One region of the Cryptobacterium curtum DSM 15641 genome, then DNA from elsewhere that is predicted to be linked to it. Evidence: predicted binding sites of a transcription regulator. Region 1 holds the regulator's gene; the other holds the start of a gene.
What was found. The regulator LexA, encoded in region 1, represses DNA repair genes until DNA is damaged. The targets are predictions, from matches to a motif close to CNAACANNTGTTNG.

Region 1 (3,420 bases):
CGTGACGGAACTCCTGCAGCACGCTTGCCTGATGATACGCCGCGTTCGGTTATTCAAGAGCGCTTTGATCGGTTGGTTAGTATTGTTCGAGAGGGGGCGCTTGCACGCAATCGTTTGTCGCTTGATCGCACGATGCCTGTTTTAATTGAAGGAATAAGCAAACGCAATGCGTCGATGATGGCAGGAAAAAGCCCTTATAACCAAACGGTGCATCTTCCCCTTCCGGCGGGTACTTCCTTGCAGCAGTGGGAAGGCACCATTGTTACTGCGCATATTGAAGAAGCACGCACGTGGTATCTACGGGGAAGTATGCAGTCGTGACTCAAAACACGCTTGCATCGCACAGACCGCATCCTCTGGTCATCTGCGGTCCAACTGCTTCAGGTAAAACTGATCTTGCACAGGCGGTGGCACAAGCTATTTCAGGAGCGGTCTTAAGCGCCGATAGCATGCAGGTGTATCGCGGTATGGATATTGGAACAGGAAAGTTACCGCCAGCCGAACGTGTTGTTGATCATTATGGATTTGACCTTGTTGATCCTGGTGAGCCGTTTTCAGCTGCTATATTTCAGACCTATGGCCGGTCCATTATCGATGAACTTGCGCAAGAAAATCGCCCCTGTGTACTGTGTGGTGGGACTGGTTTTTATATTCGTGCCGTTATTGATAACTATACCTTTCCCGCGGGTGAGCAAGTTAATAATCCAATACGTGATACGTATCTGGCGCTATGGCAGGCAGAAGGCAGTCAAGCATTGTGGCAACGTCTTTTTGTGCGCGATCCCGATTCGGCGCGGGTCATTCATCCACATGATACAAAGCGCGTTATCCGCGCATTTGAATTGCTTGATCAGGGTACGTCGTATGCGTATCAGCGGCAAAAACTTGCAACCATTGATGAATTTTATACAGCAACCCATATTGGTATTGCTATTGATCCTGATGTTCTGCGACAGCGCATTGATCAGCGGGTCGATACGATGATAGAAGCAGGTCTTGTTGATGAGGTGTCTGGGCTGCTTGATGCCGGTTTTCGCAGTGGTATTACTGCTCCTCAGGCAATTGGCTATAAAGAAATAGTGGCCTTTCTTGATGGACTCTGTACGCTTGATGAGGCTATTGAAAAGATTAAAACAGCGACAAAGCAATATGCCAAACGGCAACGCACCTGGTTTCGCAAAGACACGCGCATTCATTGGATTGATGGTACTAATAGAGCTGTGTCAGACATACTTGCCCAGGCACTTGCTATCTGTACGGTATAGAGATGTTCACTTTCGATAAAGGAACGTTTCATATGCTATGTAGGCATCTGAAAAGTTGTTCTATGCTGTGGTTTGTCTACCAAATAAATAATCGATGCAGCAAAAGGAGATACCCATTCTTTCCCTGAGGAATACGGGTATCAATTTAACTTTGTATTGCACGTAAATACACCCTTTTGATGGGGCACTAGTTGGATACGCGTCTTGTATCTATTTTCTTGAAAACTTGTAGGGTAGGGGCTCGCTTAGCGTATCGGTCTGAAGAGTGCCACAACCTTGCCGACAATCGTGCAATCCCGAACAATAATCGGTTCCATCGATGAATTTTCAGGCTGAAGCCGTATATGGTCTGCCTCGCGATAGAAGCGTTTAACGGTGGCGCCGTCATCGATAAGTGCAACAACAATTTCGCCATTTACTGCGGTGGGTTGTTCCTTTACTACAAGATAATCGCCGTCATTGATACCGGCTTCAATCATTGATTCGCCGTGAACGGAAAGAAGAAATGAAGCAGCATCGCCGACAATTTCCGTTGGAAGTGAAATATGATCGGTAATGTTTTCTTCAGCTAGTATCGGTTCTCCTGCAGCTACATCGCCCACTAAGGGCAACGTAACAACGTTGTAGGGGGTGTCGACCAGCGCAGAAGGTTGTCCCATAGATTCCGCAGCAGCACCTGTGAGGGTAATAGAGCGCGATTTCAGCGGATCACGATTAATAAGCCCCTTTTCTTCGAGAGCACGAAGATGCACATGAACGGTAGAAGGGGAGCGCAGGCCTAATTTATTGCAGACCTCGCGCACGGTTGGACCGTATCCCTTTTCTTCAATAAATTCTTCAATGCAAGAAAGTACCTGTTGCTGGCGTTTTGTCAGATCGTTCATGTTCATTTCCTTTTTACGAACAAATGTTTGATTTTTCATTGACAAGAACTTTTGTTCGATTTAGAGTATACACGAACAGAAGTTCTTATCAAGTCAGAAGGAGCGAAAATGAACGGATCACAGCGTGACTACCGAGTGATGGGTTCCTCAGCACTGGTTGCTGCTCATAAAGCACCGACGGTATCCGTTATCGATTTCGCCCAGGCACAGCGCACATTTGCGCAAGCAGAACAGTTGTATGAACCAGCCATATCTGACATTTTATACAGCAAAGTTATGCGCTTTATCGATACCACCCAGCGTCTTTTTTATCAGGCTGTTGACTTCGTTCGGACAAGCGATATCGCCGCCGATATTAAGAAGCATGATTTAAGTGGCTATGGCTATCGTGAAAAACCGTCATTGTTCACAAATGTTGGTGCCGCTGCGGTCTATGTTCTTATTGCCGCTGGTGCACTGATTGCTATTCTCTAAGTACAGCAAATCATATCTAACCAGTTGTATCAGCTCGCATAAACGTGATGTTATAATGCATGCCGTCTCACAAACCGAGAGGACTGACATGCGTTGCCCTTCATGTGGAAACACTGATTCAAAAGTAGTTGATTCTCGACCTTCAGAGGATGGGGCTTCTATACGCCGTCGTCGCGAATGCCTTTCATGTGGTCGTCGTTTTACTACCTACGAACGGCTCGGTGAAAATCCCCTTATCGTTTTGAAGTCCGATGGCTCATCTGAGGTATATCATCGCGATAAAATTCTTCATGGTGTGTATATTGCTTGCGCGAAGCGTCATATTGCCCCTGAACAGGTAAATGATCTTGTTGATGACCTCGAAGCAGAATTGCGTAACAGCAATCGCACTGAAATCCAGTCAAAAGAACTTGGCGATATGGTTCTTGCGCGTCTTGCTGATCTTGATGAGGTTGCTTACATCAGATTTGCAAGCGTGTATAAAGATTTCAAAACGGTCGATGAGTTTGCTAAAGCCTTGAAAGGTCTCTAGTTTATGGATACCACTCAAATCCCTTTGCCGATTAAAAAGTTAACGGCCGAAGCTGTTATACCGCATGCTGCGTATGCCGGTGATGCTGGTATCGATTTGCGCGCTTCAGCTCCGCTTACACTTCAACCATTCGAACGAGCTCTTATCCCAACAGGACTTGCTGTTGCAATACCTCATGGGTATGCCGGTTTTGTTCTTCCACGAAGTGGATCCGCCATTAAACATGGTTTGTCACTAGTTAATACGCCCGGACTTATTGATAGCG
Region 2 (3,420 bases), 190 kb from region 1:
CTTGCAGCATGCTGAAGCTTGCTGCATCCGGTGGTACCACCGCGGCGTCATCTTCAATAAAGTCGCCCAGCTGGCTGTCTTCTTCTTCACCAATCGGTGTTTCCAACGAAACAGGTTCTTGGCTGATCTTCTGGATTTCACGCACTCTATCGGGCGTCAAATCCATTTCTTCAGCAATTTCTTCCGGGGTTGGTTCACGTCCCAATTCTTGAAGAAGCTGACGCTGAATACGCACGAGCTTATTGATTGTTTCGACCATGTGTACCGGAATACGGATAGTACGGGCCTGATCGGCAATAGCACGGGTAATAGCTTGCCTAATCCACCAGGTTGCATACGTCGAAAACTTGAAGCCCTTCGTGTAGTCGAATTTCTCAACGGCACGAATAAGACCTAAATTCCCCTCTTGAATAAGGTCGAGGAACAGCATGCCACGTCCGACATACCGCTTTGCAATCGACACTACCAGGCGGAGATTTGCTTCAATAAGCTGCTGCTTTGCATCAAGACCGACCGCTTCAATGCGCGTCAAGCGCCTGTGCTCGCGACGGGAAAGCTCTTCGGCGTTATCGGCCTCTGCAGCTTCGAGCTGCTCGCCTGCTTCGACACCTGCTTCAATCTTCATGGCAAGGTCGATTTCTTCAGCTGCCGTAAGCAGCGGAACCTTGCCGATTTCTTTCAAGTACATACGCACTGGATCGCCGGTGAGCATCGTAATAGAAGTATCAGCAGCACGAGAGCGCGAACTCTGGCGAATGCGTGATTTCGAAGCGGTTACCTTTGGAAGACTCACCGAACTTGAAGCCTTGAGTTCTTCTTCAGGAATTCCCTCAAGAAGATCTTCTTCGCTTTCGGCTTCGGGTTTATCCCCCGCGATTGCATCGTCAGAAATATCCGGAACACCAACGGTATCCGGCGCTTCTAAATCTTCCAGATCGACTGAATCTTCAGAGTCGGAAGCTGCTTGATTTTGTATTTCTTCATCCGGCTGGCTGCTGCCGTCTTTGCCAGGTACTTTTTCTGTCGTAGAAGTGCGAGAAGCTGCTGCCACGTGACTTCCTTTCAAAGGAGCCTGCAGACCCTGTAAATCGGAGACAGGGCGTAAAGATACAGCAAAGTAGTGTACCACACTTCGCCTGCTTCTTAATAGGGCTATCTTGCCCAAACTTCAATCGCATGAAGGGTTCATGGGACATTGACAATCGAACATTTGTTTGCAATGATGAAACACGAACATCTATTCGCTTTTTGCATCTTAACAGCTGGGATTTCCTGGTGTGGTTAGGTTTGAAATTCTTGGTGTACTAGGGGTTTTGAATGACAGAGCTTTGAAGCATCGAGGTTTGGACTGCTGGGATTTGAAACATCAAGATGTGCGATAGCAGGATTTCAAAGCGTTGAGTTTTGAACTGCTGAGATTCAAGGCATCAGAGTTTACAACACCACGGTCTTGGAATACGAGGGGACTTACGTGGAACTTGCCGACAAACTGGAAATACTTGCGGATGCCGCAAAGTACGATGTTGCCTGCACCTCTTCCGGTGTCGAGCGCAACGCGCGACGCGGACAGCTTGGCACTGCCCACTCGGCCGGATGTTGCCACAGCTTTACCCCCGATGGGCGCTGTATCTGCTTGCTTAAGGTGCTCATGTCAAATTCCTGCATCTACGACTGCGCCTATTGCGTCAATCGGTGCTCAAACGATCATCGGCGCGCCACGTTTTCCCCACGCGAACTCGCCGATCTGACGATTGACTTCTATCGACGTAATTACATCGAGGGCCTCTTTCTTTCAAGCGGTATCGTAAAAAGCCCTGATTACACAAGCGAGCTGATGATTCGTACTTTGCGCATCCTGCGTGACGAATATGGCTTTTGGGGCTATATCCACGCAAAGGCTATCCCTGGTTCTAGCTCGGAAGCCATCGATCAACTGGGACGCTTGGCCGATCGCTTGAGTGTGAATATGGAACTACCGAGTAGAGAAAGCCTTGCCCTGCTTGCACCTGATAAACAGAAACAAAACCTTATCAGGCCAATGCGATATATCCAGCACACCATCACTGAAGATACCGATAAGCGCGCTCTTTCCTCAAAGCAGAGTCGCGCGCTTGCGTGGCGCAAACAAGCCCCTACCCTCACGCGCCCACGTGCCTTTGCGCCCGCCGGTCAAAGCACGCAGATGATTATTGGAGCGACTCCCGAAAGCGATTTTCACATTCTCAATTTATCAGCTGCTCTCTATAAAACCATTCAGATGAAACGCGTTTTCTTTAGCGCTTATCTACCGGTAAACCACGATACACGGCTCCCCGAAAGCCCTCGTATCCAGCTCGACCGAGAGCATCGCTTGTATCAGGCTGACTGGCTCATGCGCTTTTATCACTTTGATGTCGCTGAAATTATCGACGAGGCGCACCCCTTTCTTGACCTCGCTCTTGACCCAAAAGCAAACTGGGCAATCAATCACCTCGATCGATTCCCCTTAGAAGTGAACACGGCACCCTATTGCGAATTACTGCGCGTGCCAGGCATTGGGGTGCGCGGTGCCCAGAGCATTATGCGAGCGCGTAAGACGCACACGCTTACTGAAAGAGAATTGCGTCGGCTCGGCATAGTCTATAAGCGAGCACGGTTCTTTATTACTTGCAATAATAGTTGGGGTGCCACCGGTATTCCTTTCGACCGCGACTCTATCAGAGCCCAGCTTGTTGCCGCCATCAACGGAGGTGAACACGGACGGCGTTCTGGAGGTGTAATAGCCGGACAGCTGTCCTTTGACGATCTTATTGCACCCGCAGAAATACCCGGCCAGGTGGTTGATCCAATTTCGAGCAAACAGACAATGGCTCCGGTGACACGCACTCAGCATCCCAACCAGTTGCTTGGCAGCTTTGAGGCGGAAACGAAGTGTGCGTCATGAATGATTCTCTTTTAGCTACTGAGTATTCACGCGCCAGATTTGGAATAGCGCGTGATAGCAAAATGCATCCCACGAACAGAGGTATTCTTCAGCAGCGATGCATTCGTTTGCCACGCTTTATAGCAACAACAAGATGAACCTCATGAATATACCGCACAATAATGCCGCTCTACCACCGACAAGCAATGCCACGCTTGCGACGGCGCACACAACCATCGATTGCCCCGATCCCGTAGCTCTTATCTATGACGGCACAATAGAAGGTTTAATGAGCGCGGTGTTTGCTGCCTGGGAGTTGCACCATCAGGTTGAAGATGTACTCTCACAAGAATACGGACAGATACGCTTAGGCCAACAGGTTGTCGTGATTGAGACCGACTTTGAAAAGGCACAACGCGTGAAAGCCGGATTACAGCGGCGTTGTGGAGTAAAAACTTGGCGCACAATTGCACAGGCCGCCTGTGCAGATGGTGCCGATGTGGGTACCATCGTCTACC

Region 2: a site for LexA is predicted at 1,204-1,217, ahead of CCUR_RS04510 (putative DNA modification/repair radical SAM protein). Genes of this name have one in related genera too.

Annotation. Positions count from the first base shown of each region.
Region 1 covers NC_013170.1:852,200-855,619, reverse strand. Annotated here, with positions in the region: gene miaB (tRNA (N6-isopentenyl adenosine(37)-C2)-methylthiotransferase MiaB) at 1-321, shown strand, start outside; gene miaA (tRNA (adenosine(37)-N6)-dimethylallyltransferase MiaA) at 318-1,265, shown strand; gene lexA (transcriptional repressor LexA) at 1,511-2,149, opposite strand; gene CCUR_RS03670 (hypothetical protein) at 2,258-2,623, shown strand; gene nrdR (transcriptional regulator NrdR) at 2,712-3,155, shown strand; gene dut (dUTP diphosphatase) at 3,159-3,420, shown strand, end outside.
Region 2 covers NC_013170.1:1,045,389-1,048,808, forward strand. Annotated here, with positions in the region: gene rpoD (RNA polymerase sigma factor RpoD) at 1-1,051, opposite strand, end outside; gene CCUR_RS04510 (putative DNA modification/repair radical SAM protein) at 1,472-2,923, shown strand; gene CCUR_RS04515 (TIGR03915 family putative DNA repair protein) at 3,066-3,420, shown strand, end outside.